4 regions of the Metabacillus sp. GQ13 genome follow, and region 4 is predicted to be linked to each of the others. Evidence: riboswitches for the same ligand, from Rfam matches in the RefSeq annotation. Region 4 holds a riboswitch; each other region holds the start of a gene.
The links. A riboswitch is a leader RNA that binds a small molecule or an ion and turns the genes downstream of it on or off. The one in region 4 is predicted to bind S-adenosylmethionine.

Region 1 (4,950 bases), 280 kb from region 4:
ATAACATTTTATAGGCAATTCCTACACCTACAACTGCACCTACCGTAACCTCACTAGTTGAAAGAGGTATACCTAATATATTCGCTAAAAAAAGTGAAAAAGTTGCTGAGAAGAGGATGATAATAACAATTTTTATTGAGATAAGTGACGTTGGAATGATTCCAGAACTAATCGTTTTAACAACTTCTCCTCCACCAATTACTGCACCTAAAATAACACCAATTGCACAGATGATAAGAGCATTCCTTGGTCGTAATATTGCTCCGGCACCATATGCAACTCCCATGGAAGCTGCTGCACCACTGGCCCCAATATTCATCGCAAAAAAGATGCTGATACCTATTGCGATAATCTCTAACATCTATTACTCCCCCTTATTGATGGAGGCCACATTCTGTTTTCATTTGCCCAGTCCATCTGCCAGATCTTAAATCATTTTCATTAAAAGCAGGTTTTGTGCAATGAAAACAACCAATGCTCGGATATCCTCTGTCATGTAAAGGATTGTAGATTAAGTCATTTTTATGAACGTATCTCCAAACATCTTTCCACGTCCAATGAATTAGCGGGCAAACCTTTACTGAATGAAAGCGTTCATCCTTGTTGATATAGTTAACGTGTTTTCTTGTTTCAGATTGTTCACGTCTTAGCCCAGAGATCCAGGCAGTGGAACCTTGTAGTGTTTCAGTTAATGGAACTATTTTTCGGATATCACAACATTTATTTGGTGCAGTTTCCCAAAGCTTATCACCATATAATTCAGCTTGCTCTTCTAATGTAAGCTTAGGTTTCTTTAATTGAATATTAAGTGATGGATATTTTTCCTTCACCTTATCGATTAGCTCATAGGTTTCTTTAAAATGAACATCAGTATCCAGAAACACAATTTTTGCGTTAGGTTTTACTATGGCTATTAAATCAATCAAGACAATACCTTCAATTCCAAAACTACATGCATAGACAACTTCTTCACCGTAGTGTTCATATGCCCAATGGATAACATTTAATGCTCCTTTATACGTCTCATCTTCAATAAAATCTTCGCTCACTTCTGACCAATTCTCATAAGTTAGCAAACCATTCACCTCTTTCTCACACTATCTTACTTGGTTTTAAAAACCATTTATTCACACGTTAATAGTCGGGATTAATGGTGCAACCAACCATTATACGATGAATTTAGCAAATAATACTCTGTTTCAGATGATTTAGCCAGACACTATTTTTCTATAAAGCTTCTTTTTGATGCATTTTTATGTGTTAAATAGAGAAAAGCCCACCATAACAGGAAGACTTTTAAGGATGATCTACCCTTATCTTCCAAATTGGTATCAGTTTAGATTTGGCTGGAATTAGCACCTTACATCTTACTTCTTGCAGGTTGCTGGGCTTCAAAGGACCAGATCCCTTCACCACTCTTGATAAGAAATATGTTATTGTTTCTAAATTTTAACACAATTCTTTCAAATGTCAACCCGAGTTTATTGATCGGAATAATAATATTATCTATTTACGTGAAAGTTAATTGTACGTTGGTTTTTATCTTCGGAAAGACCAATTATTAACCAATAAGTTTCTTTTCATCATATATATATACAAAGAACACACAAAGGGTGTTCTTTCGCACATATAAAATATCGCAATATGTTGAAATCCTTTTCGCAATGTAAGTTCCAGTAGATATAATATTACAGTGACGAGTATGATTTAATCTTCTAGTCTTACAAACTTACAAAATCAATTCCAGAAATATCTCTATTTAGAACTGTTTCGAATTAATAACTGACTTTCTTATTTGAAATTCTTTTAATAAGGGATAAAAACAATTAAGTACATACTTATTTAAAAAAGCGCGTTAGCTCCAAATTTAATTTTTCTTTTTCACTAAAAAACAAACCATGTCCGCTAAATTTAAACGGAATGAGTTTAGATCCTCTAATTCCTGCATGCATCAACTCAGCAAAAACGTAAGGACACACCTTATCTTTTACTCCATGGAAAATTCCGGTGGGTACATTAATTTTTTCTAAATCTTTCCTTAGATCTTCATCGCGTAAAGAAACAAGACTCATTGCCGTTGCATATCCAGAAGCTTCGTTTCCTAATCCATTGAACCAATTCTTAAAGTTCTCAGATACAAAAAGAGCAAAAAAGCTATCTCCAAAATCACTAATCATTTTAGGTCGATCATTAAACGTATCTTCAATGAGTTTATTAACCTCTTCCTTTGTTTTTCCAAACGGATAATTTGGGCGATGCGTAAATACCGGTGCTGCTGCACCTAAGAGAGCTAGCTTTGCAACCTTATATCCCTCATGTCTTGCCATAAATCTTATCGCTATTCCTCCCCCCATAGAATGTGAGACAAGTAATACATTTTCTAGTCTAAGGGTATCGATCACTATTCGAATATCATCTGCTAGTCGATTATATGTGTAGCTACCAGAGGGTCGGTCTGACTTTCCATAACCACGAAAATCAATTCCAATACAACGATAACCCAATTTAAGAAAATGATTAAATTGATACTCGAACATTTTATGATTGACAGGCCAACCATGTAAAAAAAGAATTGTTTTTCCCTCACCAGGATTAATATCTTCAACAAATATATTGACATTCTGTTCAACTGTAATGTAGTAGCCCATTTAACTCCTCCTCGCATTACCTTTTCTTTAGCTTATAGAGGATGCCATTTATTTAGACTCTTTTTGGTAAACTTTAAGAACCACATCAAAGTTTGTCAAAAACAAAAAAACAGTGTGCTTCCAAAAGGAAACCACCGCTTTATTGTTCTTATAATAGCATATAGCTTTATTATCTATCTTTTTGGCCTCGTTTCTAAAAGGAGAGCACGACTATTCGCCATATATGTAAAGAAGTACTATTAGGAAAAATCTTTGCGAAAACAGCCTTCTTTATATGTAAATCCGATTTATAACTTAGCTTAATATTGAAAACCTACGAAAGAACACTTTGTGTTGAAGTAAAGAATCAAAGATTATTGGTGATGAAGATCGTTCTTTTTAAGAACTGAAATAATACTGTAGGAAATAGTCTCCCAAATAGACTCGTCATTTAAATAGGAGTTTCTAAGCTTACTATACATCTCCTTCTGCTTATCCTTAAAATCTAGAGAATCATTAGAAGGTAAAGAATTCCGTTCACTCTCAACTAATTTCTGTAGCTTTTGCGCTCTCGGACCCCATACAGCCATTTCTTGTCCATTTTGATCGATAAAGATAAAGATCGGTATTGATCGAGCTGTTTCATTCGTTAAATATTTGTCCATTAGCTCTAGGTTTTGATCTCTAAGTAAAAAACGAACCTGCATGCTGGCTGCTTCAGCGATTCTTAATAAAATCGGATTATTTACTAGTGCATCCCCACACCAATCTTCTGTGAGAACAACTACCCTGAGCTTCTTCCCTTGAATTTTCTCTAAAAAGGCGACATCATCCTCATTTAATGTAAAACGGTCGTAAATTGAGAGGATTTCTTCCTTATTTACACTCATCTGATCTGTATACTGTTCAAATGTAAGCCCTTTAAAAAACCAATCTTCTAAATTCACATTTATCACCTCGACATCAAATTAGCATTTTATTCGCATGATTGCGAGAAAATTGCTTCGTTTAAACTCATTAACCTAGTTTCATCTTTAATACTATACTATATATGAACGATAGAACTATTTATATTCTGTTTTATCATTTTATTGCTGCATTGTCACTTAAATAATAAAAATATTCAAAAAAAATATATATTAAACATACAACTGAAGGTCCCAAAATTAAGGACCCTTAGTTTTGGGCTTATGTCTTTTCAAAAAAATTTTTTCTGATGATGAGGATTATTATCATAAGAATATCTTTGCTAAAGCTGAAATTTGTTAGTGCCTCATTACATTCTTTGCAAAAATGGTCATTATCGACAATAAAAAAAGTCACTATGAACGATGACTTTTTCTACGTGGTACTATTTAGTTCTCCAACCAAGCTTCGGATGTAGGATTTTCTCTCCACATTTTTAACCTAGTAAGATCTTGTTTACTTACATATCCTTCGTGAACTGCAACTTCTAATAATGAATCATAATCGCATAGTGACTTCGCTTCTACGTTTGCTTGTAGTAGTTGTTCATTTCCTACAGCTAGTCCATAAGAAAATATTGAGACAATTCCAAGTACTTCACAGCCTTCAGCACGTAGAGCTTCAACAGCTGTAATGGCACTTCCTCCGGTTGAAATTAGATCCTCAATCACAACAATTTTCTGGTTGCGTTTCACTTGTCCCTCGATTTGGTTCCCTTTACCATGTCCTTTTGCTTTACTACGAACATAGCACATTGGTAAATTTAATCTATCACTCACCCAAGCAGCATGTGGAATTCCAGCTGTTGCTGTCCCTGCCACGACATCTACCTCTGGAAAATTCACTTTAATTAAATCTGTTAGACCATCAGCTATTTGATTACGAATTTCCGGAAAGGATAATGTTAAACGGTTATCACAATAGATTGGTGATTTCATTCCACTAGACCAAGTAAAAGGTTCATTTGGTTGCAAGTAGACAGCCTTTATTTGTAATAAACTGTTTGCTATAGAATGTTTCATTATACAATTTCCTCCCAAGCTTTTTTAACTTTTAGATATGCTTTATATGGATCATGCTGGTTCGTGATGCTTCTTCCAACAACGATTGCAGTAGATCCAAGAATACGAGCTTGACTAGGTGTAGCAATTCTAGTTTGGTCATCTGTAGAATCATCTGTCATCCGTATACCTGGTGTAACCGTCATAAATGAAGATCCTAAATTATGATTTAATTTTTCAACTTCATGGCTTGAGCAAACAACACCGTCTAAACCAGATTCTTTTGCCATTATGGCGTAATGAAGTACAACATCTTCTAATGGTTCTTTAATTAATAGTTCGTTTTGTACCATTAT
Region 2 (4,950 bases), on a different contig from region 4:
GTTGAGGTTTATTTTCCATTTCACATTCTTCAATAATCCAATTATAAAGAGGGCGTTGATCTTCGAATTCAGTTGTACATAATGAGTGTGTAATTCCTTCAATTGCATCTTCTAGTGGATGAGCAAAGGCGTACATCGGATAAATACACCATTTCTCACCTGTGTTGTGATGTGCAACATGGGATACACGATAAATAACTGGGTCACGCAGATTAATGTTAGGTGAAGACATGTCAATTTTGGCACGTAATACCTTTTCTCCATTTCCAAATTCACCATTGCGCATCCGTTCAAATAATTGAATGCTTTCTTCAACAGAACGATTTCTAAATGGGCTTTCTTTCCCAGGCTCTGTCAGTGTTCCACGGTATTGTCTTATTTCATCCGCGGTTAAGTCATCGACATATGCTTTACCTTTTTTAATAAGAAGAATTGCGCGATTGTACATCTCCTCAAAGTAATCAGAGGCAAAAAACAATCCATCCCACTCATATCCGAGCCATTCAACATCTTTTTTTATGGATTCAACGTATTCAGTATCCTCTTTTAAAGGATTCGTATCATCAAATCTTAGGTTTGTTTTTCCGTTAAAGTCATCTGCTAATCCAAAGTTAATAACAATTGATTTTGCATGACCAATATGTAGATAGCCATTCGGTTCTGGTGGGAACCTTGTGTACACATTCTCTCTTTTTCCAGTTTCTAGGTCCTCTTTAATAATACTTCTTATAAAGTTTGAGGAGTTGTGTTCCAAATCAGATCAAACCTTTCTATTGATTGAGAGTCAGGGAGGGTTTCCCTGCTGAAACTTATTATTATGTCCAACTCAGTAGACGAATTTGGGCTTACAGTCATACTGTTAATTGCTTTCAATTTAGTTGTGTCTGCTAATACACTAAAGCCGTTATCGTAAAAATAAGTACTGCTTACTATTATACCAATAGATAAGCAAAAGGTTAATTTACTTAGTCAATTAGTAGTAATAGTATATATATTTGCTTTATAAATCAACCTTCATAAACGAATTTATTTTATCAATAGGCTCTTTTCTAAAACTTTTTCATACTAAAAGGAAATCTAGCTATTCTTCAGAGGAAGTAAAAGGTAAATTATTAGCTTGTTAACGTATCTATTACATCTAAAGTTGAAATTAATTAGTAAATAAAAGGAATTTTTTAGGCTGTGGGGAATTATTATATATGGTGCACAAGTGAATGAAGATCGTTGAAAAGTGGAGGAAAGAAAATGAATCAAGAAACGGGATTTAAGGACTTTATCAGTAATCGGTTTGTTAGAGCAATCCTTCTTTCTGGCCTGTTTTTACAGCTAGGTATATGGGTAAGGAATTTTGCTGTTTTACTATTTATTATGGAACAAACAAATGAAGATCCTTTGGCAGTTTCACTAATTTCCGTAGCTGAATATGCGCCTATTTTTATCTTTTCGATAATAGGTGGGACATTTGCAGATAGATGGATGCCGAAGAAAACGATGGTATGGTGTGATCTATTAAGTGCCATTTCCGTATTTGTTGTTTTGTTAACATTAATATTTGCAACATGGAAAGCTGTGTTTTTTGCTATGCTTATTTCTTCAATATTATCTCAGTTTTCTCAGCCTTCTGGTATGAAACTTTTTAAGATTCATATTCCTGAGTCCCAGCTTCAAATGGGGATGTCCATTTACCAAACAATGTTTGCCTTTTTTATGATTATCGGACCAGTAATTGGAGCATTCGTATTTCAACAATTTGGGATTGAAGTTTCGATAGCCATTACAGGGGTTATGTTTATCCTTTCAGCTGTTGCGCTTCTATTCTTGCCTGCGGATAAGATTGTAGAAGAAAGTTCCGACAAGACGACGGTTATAGAAGAGTTCATCCAGGGGTTTAAATATGTAAAACAAAATAGATTTTTAGTGATATTGGGCACCAATTTTTTTGTAGCAGGGTTAGCTGTGGGGTTAATACAACCGTTAGGTATCTTTATCGTGACACAGCAACTTAATATGGATAAAGAATTTGTTCAATGGTTTATGGCAATTAACGGTGTAGCGATGATAATAGGTGGCGGTATCGCCTTAGCACTATCAAAAAAGATCGCGCCTATTCGAATGCTTGCAGCGGGGATGCTTGTAAATGCAGTCATGATTTCAATCATTGGCTTCTCAGAAATTCTCTTGATCTCATTAATTGCGCAGTTTTTTACAGGGTTGATGATGCCAGCTATTCAAATTAGTATCAATACTATGATTCTTCAAAATGCAGAAGAATCATTTGTAGGCAGAGTTAACGGGATTATGACGCCTCTTTTTATGGGGGCAATGGTAATAATGATGAGTCTAGCAGGTGTACTGAAACAAATAGTTGGTCTGGTTGTATCATATCAGGTTTCAGCAATTTGTATGGCAATTGGTGTAATTCTTGTTCTACCACTGGTACTGAATCGACCAATGAAAAAACAAGTCAAAGTAAATATATAGATAAGAATTGTATTGATAATGAAGTAATAAAAATATTCAAAAAACAGTTGACAAACCTTTGATACACCTTTAGAGTGAATATATTCTTTCGTTTACTTAAGGTTGTATTCGCAAAGATTGTTGCTTTATCGTACATAGCTTTACTTCACGGTTTAAGCAATTATCTTTTAGAAAAGATCCTAACCTAAACAGCATATGCAATCTCTTATCAAGAGTGGCAGAGGGACTGGCCCGTTGACGCCCAGCAACCGTTCTATTTTGAATTGGTGCTAAATCCTGCAAAACCTAGTTGGTTTTGAAAGATAAGAGAGGAGTCTCCTTATATAAATGTGGTGAAACCTCTCTTTTTTTGAGAGGTTTTTTACGTTTAAAATTAAGTGAAAGCGAAGTTGTTTTATAAGGTATCTTAACAAAAGAAAATAAACAGCAAAAGGGAGTCAAACAGATATGAAAAACAAAGTAGTTAAATCAGCACTTATCTTCATTCTTGCATTTACGTTATTACTGACAGGTTGTTCTTCAAATGGTGGAGAAACGGCTGAAACAGTTAAAAGAAAGGGCAACCCTGACGTTTCATTAGAAAATGTTCCTGAGCGTTTTGCTAAAGGTGAAGGGGCTAAAATAAAAGTTATCCGAAAAATTGGTGGCGATGATCACACAGCACAATTCTTAGCAGGTGCAAAAGAAGAAGGAGAAGCGTTAGGCTTCCAAGTTGATGTTTTTACAGCGAATGGCGATACTGCAAAATTTCATGACGCGATAGCACAAGGGTTAGAAGAGGATTATGACGGTTTTATTATTTCACATGGTGATGACGATGCAACAACTGCAGAGGTTCAAAAGCTGATTGATGCAGGGAAAAGTGTTGTTACTTTTGACTCTACAGAGGAACTAGCTACTATTGAAGGTGTAACTTTAACCTCACAAGATGATGAAGCACTTGCAACATTAGCATTAGACCAACTTATTAAAGACACAAGTGGTGAAGCAAATATTATCTATCTGTGGGTTGATGGGTTTCCGCCAATGGTTAGACGGAATAAAGTTTATCAAGAAACATTAGATGCTAACCCAAGTATTAAAGAAATAGAACGTTTTGGAATAGCATCAGCAGATACATCAGTACAAACACAAAATGCTGTAGCGGCAATGCTGAATAAACATCCTAAAGGTGAAATAGACGCAATATTTGCAACATGGGATGCATTTGCAATTGGTGCTGCCCGTGCAATCAAAGAAGCTGGTAGAGACGAAATTAAGATATATGGTATCGATGTCTCAAATGCCGATCTACAAGAAATTCAGGACCAAAAAAGTTCATGGAAATACACTGCAGCAGTTGATCCTAAATTAATAGGGGCAGTAGACATGAGATTATTAGCGAAAAAATTAGCAGGAGAAGAGACACCAGCAACTTACAACTTAGAGGCATCACTTATTTCTCAAGATGCACTAGTAGAGTCTAGTGATCCTATAAATATGGTTAATCTTGCAGACACGATTGAAGGATGGGGACAATCGACAGCATTTGAAGAAGACTGGATGAAAACATTAAAAGAATACTATAAAAAATAATTTCAGTAGAATTAGAGAAGACACTCTCTTTATACATTTTAAGAGAGTGTTTCCTGTTAGTTACATATCTAAAACGAGTTAGGAGGCAAACTGATGAAAAATCATGTGGTAGATATGAAAAATATATCTATTGAATTCCCTGGTGTAAAAGCATTAAATACCGTTAATTTCACAATGAAAAGTGGTACTACGCATGCTCTTATCGGAGCTAACGGTGCTGGGAAATCAACATTGATGAAGGTTTTATCAGGAGCCTATAATCACTATACCGGGGATATATTTATCAATGATATGAGTATGGACATTAGAACACCAAAGGATGCGCATAACAACGGAATTCAGATTGTCCATCAAGAGGTAGATACAGCGCTCATTCCTTATTTGACTGTCGGAGAGAATATTATGCTTTCAAGTACAGTTAATGCTATGGGAAAAAGACAATTTATCAACTGGAGAAACATCCACAACCAAGCAACAGACATCTTATCGAGTTTACATATTGATGTATCCTCTAAAAAATTAGTTAGTGAGTTAACACTAGCAGAAAAACAAATGGTATTAATTGCACGGACAGTTTCGACGAATAGTAAATTCTTAATTTTAGATGAACCAACAGCACCACTAAGTCATTCCGAAACGAATGAGTTATTCCGAATTGTTAAAGAACTTAAAAGAAAAAATGTAGGTATTATCTTTATTTCACATCGACTTCCGGAGATTTTTGAAATTTGTGATGAGATTACGATCATGAGAAATGGAGAGTTAGTTAGACATGATCTTGTTGCTGAGGTAACAACCAATCAAGTGATTGAACACATGCTAGGAAGAGAACTACAGGAACAATTCCCCAAAAAGCTAACCAGTATCGGTGAACCGTTCTTTGAAGTTGTTCAT
Region 3 (4,950 bases), on a different contig from region 4:
AACTAGTATCCTGGGTAATAGTCCGAATTTTCGTTTCATTATAATGTCCTCCTGAAATGAACAGTTGTGTTTTTATGATGTAATTACAATATCATAAAATAGGGAATAGGGAAAGGCGTAAAATATTATTGTAGAATTATAGTAGGCAATGATAAAGACTGTTTTCGGAGGGATTTGTTGCTTTAGGTCTATCAAATTAAAGTGATTTTATAGGCATTGCGATTTAGTGAATAGGTACGACGTCTATGTAGGACGATTATTAATAAAAATTTATTGTAATAAAAGGCTGTTTTCGCAAAGATTGTTGTTTTCCGTACAAAGTACTAATGTACACGTTTTAAGGATACCTTCGTGCTCTTTTCGCTAAATTAGTCTGATATCCCTTTAGACATAGCTTAAATTTAGATCATATTCGTACTAGAGCAACAAACTTTTAGAAAAGAGCCTAATAAAAAAAGACTGCTTGTTAAAACAGTCTAATTAAAGGTATTTATTGGATTAGAAATTTAGATTGGGCCTCCTGCTTTGTCAAGATCAGAAAAAACATGTGAAAAGCGTTTAAAATTACTTTTAAACTTTGTTGCAAGCTCTTTTGCCTTTTTGTCATAAGCATCTTGTGAATTCCAAGTAAGGTGAGGTTGTAGTTTATCATCTGGGACACCCGGTACATGTATTGGAATATGGAGCCCGAAAATTTCATCTTTAATTGTTTCAATGTTATCAAGATCACCCTCAATTGCCGCTTGAACCATAGATCTTGTATAGTTTAAGTTTATCCTTTTTCCAACTCCGTATTCTCCACCAGTCCAGCCAGTATTAACTAGAAATACCTTAACGTCATATTCATCGACCTTCTGACCTAGCATTTTGGCATAACGCGTAGCTTGCAGGGGTAAAAAGGGTGAACCAAAACATGGTGAGAAGGTTGCTTCTGGTGCTGTTACACCTCTTTCAGTTCCGGCAAGTTTACTTGTATAACCGCTTAAGAAATAATACATCGCTTGCTCTCTAGTCAAAATACTTATCGGTGGCAGGACACCAAAGGCATCAGCTGATAAGAAAACAATCGACTGAGGATGCCCGGCTATACTAGGTGTAATAACTTTATCAATCGCATCTAAAGAATATGCTGCTCGTGTATTTTCTGTAAAGGAGGAATTATGATAGTCTACCTCTCTCGTTTCAATATCAACTACAACATTTTCTAAAACCGCACCATACCGGATCGCATTGAAAATTTGCGGTTCCTTTTTAGCCGTTAAATTAATACATTTAGCATAGCAACCGCCTTCTATATTAAAAATCCCTGAAGTAGACCATCCATGTTCATCATCACCGATTAGCCGTCTGTTAGAATCAGCCGATAAAGTTGTTTTCCCTGTACCTGATAATCCAAAGAAGAGGGCAACATCGCCTTCAAATCCAACATTCGCAGAACAATGCATTGACAAGACATTGTTTTCTGGAAGTAGATAGTTCATCACCGAGAATATTGCCTTCTTCATTTCTCCTGCATATTCCGTCCCGCCAATTAATATTGTTCTTTTCTCGAGTGATATGATTATAAATGTTTCAGAATGGGTACCATCAACTTCAGGATCTGCCTTAAAATATGGCGCAGATAAAATCGTAAAAGGTTTCTTAGATAATGGGAAGGAGTTCTCACTATCCCTAATGAATAACTGACTAGCAAATAAATTATGCCATGCATATTCATTTACTACCTGAAGAGGTAATTGATAGCGCTTATCTGCACCTGCATAACCATAGAAGATGTAAAATTCATCTCGTTCTTTTAAATGAGAGATAACCTTGCTATAAAGCTTATCAAATACTGATTCAGAAATTGGTTGATTGATATTTCCCCACTCAATTTTATTTTCTATCGATGGTTCTTTTACATAAAATTTATCCCTAGGAGATCTTCCAGTATACGCACCAGTCGTCGCACGAATTGCTCCAGTTGAAGTTAAAATACCTTCCTTGCGCTCAAGAACCTTTTCCACAAGTTGGGAAACCGATAAATTATGCCTCGCGTTATCCCCGTTAATAAGTTGAGTTAGCTTATTTGTCATCTCAGTTAGATTCATCCCATTACCACCTTTACTCGAGAAATGTCCTTCTTCTACTATATTACAATATACTGAGGAAAATTAGGCTCTTTTCTAAAGTCTCTTTTCCAAAAGCTTGTTGCTTATTGACTGATAAAAATCAACTTATGTATTTTATTTGTACCACTTTTATTAAATTCAAAAGGGAAGGATTAGGTATCTAAGTGAACATAGCAAAATTGAATCACATTTTTGGATATTTCAATCAAAAGAGGTAAGGATAAATAAAAGAATCAATAAGCAAGTAAACACAAAGGTTATCTAGTATATCTCATCGTTTTCTTATAAAATTCTTGTATTGTGGATAAGCACTTTGACATCCAGTGCATAGTAAACTTCACTCTTATACATAGGGTAAGTCAACATCGAATCGCTTACGCTCTTCGTGTTTCCTTTATCTAATTTGGGAGTGCTCCAGTTCATACGTCATTGAACGGGCTCTTCCACTTTTGTTCTTGACACTAGTAATTCTGTGCGCTATGATATGTCCTTGAACGGATTCTCTTATCCCGAGCTGGTGGAGGGACAGGCCCTATGAAACCCAGCAACCTGCTATTTAAGGAAAGGTCGTCATTTCGCTCTTACATGTAGAGTTCAAAGGTTGTATCTATTGTTTAAACAATTAGTGCAATTATTTCTATGTTGGAGTCGAAAATGAACCACGACATTTTCAAAACGCAAAGGTGCTAACCTGAAGCAAGGCGAAAGCCCTTGATCGATAAGAGCGAAAGGCGATGAACGATTACAAAACCTTTCCTCACAAGGGAAAGGTTTTTTTGTAGTGATAAGAATAGATAAGTTTTGTCCTTAGTTTACGTGTGTCCAACATAGTTTCGAATGAGGATCTTCATTAGAGTTTTATCAGGACAAGCATGTGGTAAAGGTACATAATACTTCTGTTCAGAAACATGCCAGCGTGATCCTTATAAGGTAAATAGACTTAGGGAAGAGTTCCGGATCAAATTTAATGAAAACGAATATAGGAGGAAGATTTAAATTATGACTAATAAGCGTCTTTTTACTTCTGAGTCTGTAACAGAAGGCCATCCAGATAAAATTTGTGATCAAATTTCAGATTCAATCCTTGATGCAATTATTGAAAAAGATCCAAATGCACGTGTAGCGTGTGAAACATCTGTAACAACAGGTTTAGTGCTAGTAGCTGGTGAAATTACAACAAGTACATATGTGGACATTCCAAAAATCGTTCGCGAAACGATTAAGGGAATTGGTTATACACGTGCTAAATATGGCTTTGATGCTGAAACATGTGCAGTATTGACTTCAATCGATGAACAATCTGCAGATATTGCATTAGGTGTTGATCAAGCACTTGAGGCTCGTGAAGGAAATATGACTGATGAAGAAATTGATGCAATAGGTGCAGGAGACCAAGGGTTAATGTTTGGGTTTGCATGTAATGAAACAAAGGAATTAATGCCACTACCAATTTCTTTAGCACACAAAATTGCACGTCGTTTAACCGAAGTACGAAAAGATGATATCCTACCTTACTTACGTCCTGATGGTAAAACACAAGTAACGGTTGAATATGATGAGTTTAATAAACCAGTTCGTATTGATACGATTGTCATTTCTACACAGCACCACCCAGAAGTTGCGTTAGAGCAAATTCAACGTAATTTGAAAGAATACGTTATTAATCCTGTTGTTCCTAAGGAATTAATTGACGAGAATACGAAGTATTTCATAAACCCAACAGGTCGTTTCGTAATTGGTGGACCTCAAGGTGATGCAGGCTTAACTGGTCGAAAAATTATTGTTGACACATATGGTGGCTATGCAAGACATGGTGGAGGAGCATTTTCTGGTAAAGATGCAACTAAGGTTGATAGATCTGCTGCATATGCGGCTCGTTATGTTGCAAAAAATATTGTAGCCTCTGGTTTGGCTGATAAGTGTGAAGTTCAACTGGCTTATGCTATTGGCGTTGCACATCCTGTATCGATAGCAATTGATACATTTGGAACGGGTCAAGTATCTGAAAATACTTTAGTTGAAGTTGTGCGAAATAACTTTGATTTACGTCCAGCTGGTATAATTAAAATGCTTGATCTACGCCGTCCAATTTATAAGCAAACGGCAGCCTATGGACATTTCGGTCGTAATGACCTAGATCTTCCATGGGAAAGAACTGATAGAGCTGAGGCAATAAGTAAAGAAGCACTAAATCAATAGGCTGTTAAAAAGGAAAAAACACGTTAAAGGGAAACAACTTTTGACACAGAAACAATAATGATTGAAATAGCACACAAACCGAATTGGTTCGTGTGCTATTTCGATTGTTAGGGCATCCTTAGAATTACGTAATAACGTTAAGTGAATAAGTGTAAAAAAAGCAAATTATCTAATAATATTGGACTTTGTTCCGCGGATATAAATATACTATGGGTAAGGTAATTTAAACTCTGTGAACGATGGGATTTACATATTGGTGATGTTTAGCTTCAAAGACAGCAATTAGAGCTTTTTAAACAATTAAGCTATATGTTTAGGTTGGTGAAGTGAACCTAGCAAATAATAATATGTACATAAACATTTATAACAATCGTTTCTTATCAATGGGCTTTTTTAAAAATGAATAGTATATCTATAAAATGTGTATAAATGATGTAGTGGTTAACCGGTATATTCATCATTTAACTCATAGTTAGTGACTAATTGGAGGTTTTTGTAGAATGACAAAAGGATATTTGAGTTGCTTCATTCTTTTCCTAGCTTTTTTATTGACTGGTTGTCAAGGTTCAGAGGATCATAACGGGCATCAAGCTGCTGAAGAAGAAGTGAAAATCCCAAAAGTGGAAATTATCGCTAATGA
Region 4 (4,950 bases):
TATTTACTGGATTGCAAAGCTAATAGCTTCAAATGATATGAAATTAGAAACTCACTAGCTTCTAAATATTTTTTTGCTTCTAATGCATCTTTACCCCATACAGTTATTCCATGATTTCTTATTAATACTGCACCAGCATCGGCTTTAACATATTCACCAAACTCTGCTGCTAATCTTGGTATATCTGCAAAATTATAGATTATTGGAATTGTAATCTCAGCGTCTTCATCCCATAATCCAAATGCCTTGATGATTTCTTGACCTTTAAACGAAATATTACCTTGTTCACCATAAATTTCAGAAATCACATTATTATCAACTGTATGAACATGAAGACTACAACCAGCATTTGTTTTATTATAAATTTCTACATGAAGTAGGGTTTCAGCTGATGGTTTTAGGTGTGTATCTCCAAGTGGCTTGCCCTGACCATCCACTAGTAAAAAGTCCTCACTCGTTTCCTTCGTTTTATCTTTGCCACTTGCCGTAACTAAAAAGCTAATAGGGTCAGAATCAACCTTTATCGCCAAATTTCCACTCGTCCCTGGAAACCAATCTCTTTGCGCCAATACTCGTTTAATATCGGCTAGCTCTTCCCACCGTAATTCCTTTAAACTCATCACCGAACCTCCTCCAGTCTTTCCAAGACGTCTATCACTTCATAAAAAGTAGTAAATGGTTCATGTGGTAGGTTTAATTGATCACATTTTTCTAATAAAAGATCTCTCGCAATGACAAAGTTAGCTAACTTAGCAGCTTGTAAGTCTGTAATTGAATCACCAATGACAATTTTACTTTGATAATCGCTTGTCAGTTGTCTAATCAGTGATGGTTTACAGCAACCACATTCGTTTTCACACCTATCGTCACAGCTATGTGGCCATTCAATGGTGATCCTTTGATTAGAAAAGTCTGCTCTATTACAATATATTTGATCTTCATTTACCAATCCTGCTAAAAGTGGGTAAACAAAAAAATCAATACCACCACTGACAATATATAAAGGAATATCTTTTTCTTTCGTATATTGAACAAACTCACTAAATCCTTGACGTATTTCTGCATGTTCTAATATATAAGCAACAATCTCAGACTTGCTTGATGAAGGTAATAATTGAAACATCTTTCCTACGCCTTCACGAATCGAGATATCCTGTGATAAAACTCCTTCTTTCAAGGAGTTCCATTCTGACGGTGCAAATTTCTTCATAATGGCAATAATATTATCTGTATTTGTAATCGTGCCATCAAAATCACAAATGATTACCTTGTTTTTCATCTACTCACCTCTTTTGCACCCCATAGATCGATTGCTAGCTTCAGATCTTCATTTGAAGATGCTGCTTGCTTTAATGTAGCTCCTGATAATGTTGCTTCAATCGCAGCACGGAATGCCCGACCTCCGCCAGATGCTCCATTAGGGTGACCGTGCACGCCTCCACCTGCATTAATCACTGAGTCATTACCAAAATCTTGAATTAATAACGGAACAAGTCCAGGATGAATCCCGGCTGAAGGAACTGGAAACGTTTCTTTATACGTATCATCCTTCAGACAATTTTCAGCGATACCGATCGCTTCATTTCGATCTAAAGCAACACTTCCATAAGGAGATGGGAATAGTGATAAATCAGCACCAGCTATTCGTAAAAGCTTCCCTAATAGCAAAGAACTCGATACTCCGTATAGTCCTGAAGAAGTATATGCTCCACTAACTGCTGGGTGTGCCATAATTGGTACTTTTATCTCCTGATCCTCTGCTAAGCTTTGAAGCACATCTAAGCCATAGGCAAATACATTAAACAGTAATACATTTGCTCCTAATTCTGTTGCTCGCTTTGCTTTATCTTTTAATTGATACGTTTTTCCAGATAAATTAACTGCATATAAAGCTTTATGTCCTGTTTCCTCATAGACATTTTTTAAAATGGCGTTACCTGCTACAATTCGATCTGTAAATGGTGTTAACGGATTATCAAAAAGGATTTCATCATCCTTTACTAAATCAACTCCACCAAGTACTTGTTGTTTTAGTTGATCTCTTAGGTAGGAAAGGTCTCTTCCAATCACACCTTTAAAGATACTCATTAATAGAGGCCGGTTTTCGACACCAAGTTTCTCTCGTATTCCAGAAACACCAAACACTGGACCTTGGAAGGCAGACTTCACTTCCTTAGAAAACTCTAAATCAATTAATTTAACTTCTCCATCAAGTGACAACTTTCCGAAAACAGTCGTCAATATCGCTGGTAGATCAAGACTATAATTTAAGCTTGGATAAGCAATTTTAATAATTCCCTTTGTTACTGATTTTCCTAAATATTGGTTTGTTCTATGACTATTTTCTAGTTGTTTAACTTCTATGACTCGTCCTTTGTGTGCTTTTAACTGTTCTTGATCAAGCAATGGTAAATCAGTCCACGAACCAACAGTTAACCCTAATGCTATTCCTTCTGCCTTTTTAGCTAGGTCACCTTTTGCATCGTGAACGAGATATGTAGCAATAATTTCACTCACTTTATAACCTACTTTCCTTTTGAAGCATATTTCTGTTATTCTGAATCTTTTTATTAATCTTACTTATTCTATCATTTCTCGACAAAAGATGCCCCTATATTCCCTTTACTTTTTTGTCAAATAGAAAATAAAGGTTTTTAAAGGAATCTGTCATTCATGTATAAAATCCTACAATATGCTTTTCTCTATTGATTAATTTGTCAGTATATTCTCAAATAACGAAACACAAAACAGCCCAATCGACACTAATAGATCGAAGGGGCTGTTACTTACATGAATAACAAGCATATCTCCTTATCTATCAGCGAAAGCTGCAAGAATTAGCACCGTGCTTAAACTAGTGTTAAGTCGGTTGCCGGGCTTCATAGGGCTAGTCCCTCCACCTGCTCTTGATAAGAACGAAACGTTCATAAATGAGTACCCTCATTTTAAAAATTATTATGAATTATGACAGACTGAATTTTTTCTGTCAATACTAAATCTTTCTATTAAAATATATTTAACGCCTTTACTCGATTAGCAGCCTCCATCAATCTCTCCTCAGAAGTCAAAAGACCAACACGTACATAGCCTTCTCCATATTCCCCAAATCCAATTCCTGGTGCTACAACAACATGAGCCTTTTCTAAAAGGTAATCTGAAAAAGCTACTGAAGATGAAAATTGGCCTGGTACTTTAAGCCAGGCGAAAAAAGAACCAGAGGGAGCTGTTACATTCCAGCCAATTTCCTGGAAGGCATGTATCAATACATTTCTTCGAGATTCATACAACTTGTTTAAATCCTCAACACATGTTTGCGGACTTAATAAAGCATGTGCTGCTGCTTCTTGGATAGCACTGAATACACTCACATACATATGGTCTTGCAATAGATTAATAGCCTCAACCACAGAGGGATTACCAACAGCAAAACCAATTCTCCATCCTGCCATATTATAGGATTTCGAAAACGTATAAAGTTCGATCCCAGTTTCTTTTGCTCCCTTTGTCTGTAGATAACTTAATGGGCGTTTACCATCAAAGCCAATTGCACCATATGCAAAATCATGAACAACACAAATATCATGTTTTTTTGCATATTCCACTGTTTCCTCAAAAAATTCAGCTGTTGCTACTGCACCAGTAGGATTATTCGGGTAATTTAAAAACATTAGCTTCGCTTTTTCAGCTACTCTTTCTGATATTAAGCGATAATTAGGTAAAAATTGATTCTCACTCAATAGTGGCATCATTTCCATTTTTGCACGGGCAAGTTCTACACCTGACCAATAATCTGGATAACCAGGGTCAGGGACAAGCACCGTGTCGCCGGGATCTAATAAACATTGAGGTACTTCAACTAGCCCGGCCTTCCCTCCAAAAAGAATTGCTACTTCTGTTGTAGGATCGATTTGAACGTTATATTCCCTTTTGTAAAAGGATGCAATTGCTTCCTTCAAGAACAATTGTCCCCTAAAAGGAGAATATTTATGAAACTCAGGATTTTCTACTGCCTTTTGCATGGCATCTACAATATGTTTTGGTGTTGGCTGATCTGGATTACCTTGACCCAAATTGATTACATCATAACCTTGATCAACAATTTTATTAACCTTCGTAACAAGATTTGCGAAAAATTGTTCTGGTAATGTTTTTAATAATTTCGATTGTTCAAAGACTTTCATCATTTTAACACCTACTCAATAAATTCTTGAAATTCTAGTCACAAATAATATCGTGTAAAAATCAACTTGTAAAGATTTTTTTAATGATTAAGAAAAGTTTGTTGCTTTTACTAAGCAAAAGTTGTATATATTAGGAATTATCGAAAAGTTTGAGTCTATCTTTGTCATTATAACAAAATGTGAATCAAGAACTCTTCTATTGACGTATATACGTTTCCAACAATGAAACATTGAATTGACTAACAATAAATTACTAACTCATTTAGTTGAAACCACTATTTATCATAAAGGTGTGATTTAAATGCAAAAGAAACCCGTTATAACATGTATACAACTCGATATTAAATATGGTGATCCACAGTTTAATTATCAACAAGTAGAGGAGAAAGTTGCTCTAGCAATTGAAATAAGTAAGTCAGCGATTATCGTACTCCCAGAACTGTGGACTACAGGTTATGACCTAACACGATTAAATAAAATTGCAGATGAAGGCGGAATAGTAACACAGCACTTCCTTAGTATGTTAGCAAAGAAATATCGTGTTAATATTGTTGGTGGTTCGGTAGCTAAAAGCATTCAAAATAACGTAACTAACACGATGTATATATTTAATGACAAAGGTGAATTCGTTCATGAATATAGTAAACTACATTTATTTAAATTGATGAATGAGCATCATTATTTAACTTCCGGGACAGAAAAAGGTCTATTCGAACTAAATGGGATAAAAAGCGCAGGAGTTATATGTTACGACATTCGCTTTCCTGAA

Region 1: it holds a riboswitch for S-adenosylmethionine, as region 4 does, so the genes downstream of both, AC6CHR_RS08665 (phosphoadenylyl-sulfate reductase) here and mtnW (2,3-diketo-5-methylthiopentyl-1-phosphate enolase) in region 4, are expected to answer to the same signal.
Region 2: it holds a riboswitch for S-adenosylmethionine, as region 4 does, so the genes downstream of both, AC6CHR_RS15100 (sugar ABC transporter substrate-binding protein) here and mtnW (2,3-diketo-5-methylthiopentyl-1-phosphate enolase) in region 4, are expected to answer to the same signal.
Region 3: it holds a riboswitch for S-adenosylmethionine, as region 4 does, so the genes downstream of both, metK (methionine adenosyltransferase) here and mtnW (2,3-diketo-5-methylthiopentyl-1-phosphate enolase) in region 4, are expected to answer to the same signal.

What each region holds. Positions count from the first base shown of each region.
Region 1 covers NZ_JCAXET010000006.1:5,471-10,420, forward strand. The annotation lists gene cysP (sulfate permease) at 1-361, opposite strand, end outside; gene AC6CHR_RS08665 (phosphoadenylyl-sulfate reductase) at 375-1,076, opposite strand; SAM riboswitch class I at 1,311-1,428, opposite strand; gene AC6CHR_RS08670 (alpha/beta fold hydrolase) at 1,839-2,648, opposite strand; gene AC6CHR_RS08675 (thioredoxin family protein) at 3,002-3,574, opposite strand; gene pyrE (orotate phosphoribosyltransferase) at 3,983-4,615, opposite strand; gene pyrF (orotidine-5'-phosphate decarboxylase) at 4,615-4,950, opposite strand, start outside.
Region 2 covers NZ_JCAXET010000011.1:150,045-154,994, forward strand. The annotation lists gene AC6CHR_RS15090 (glutamine--tRNA ligase/YqeY domain fusion protein) at 1-754, opposite strand, end outside; gene AC6CHR_RS15095 (MFS transporter) at 1,246-2,481, shown strand; SAM riboswitch class I at 2,684-2,790, shown strand; gene AC6CHR_RS15100 (sugar ABC transporter substrate-binding protein) at 2,929-4,056, shown strand; gene AC6CHR_RS15105 (sugar ABC transporter ATP-binding protein) at 4,150-4,950, shown strand, end outside.
Region 3 covers NZ_JCAXET010000019.1:56,025-60,974, reverse strand. The annotation lists gene AC6CHR_RS20515 (dicarboxylate/amino acid:cation symporter) at 1-39, opposite strand, end outside; gene pckA (phosphoenolpyruvate carboxykinase (ATP)) at 507-2,090, opposite strand; SAM riboswitch class I at 2,613-2,836, shown strand; gene metK (methionine adenosyltransferase) at 3,108-4,310, shown strand; gene AC6CHR_RS20500 (FixH family protein) at 4,811-4,950, shown strand, end outside.
Region 4 covers NZ_JCAXET010000006.1:286,171-291,120, forward strand. The annotation lists gene AC6CHR_RS09940 (methylthioribulose 1-phosphate dehydratase) at 1-620, opposite strand, end outside; gene AC6CHR_RS09945 (2-hydroxy-3-keto-5-methylthiopentenyl-1-phosphate phosphatase) at 620-1,279, opposite strand; gene mtnW (2,3-diketo-5-methylthiopentyl-1-phosphate enolase) at 1,276-2,517, opposite strand; SAM riboswitch class I at 2,809-2,916, opposite strand; gene AC6CHR_RS09955 (pyridoxal phosphate-dependent aminotransferase) at 3,006-4,181, opposite strand; gene AC6CHR_RS09960 (carbon-nitrogen family hydrolase) at 4,483-4,950, shown strand, end outside.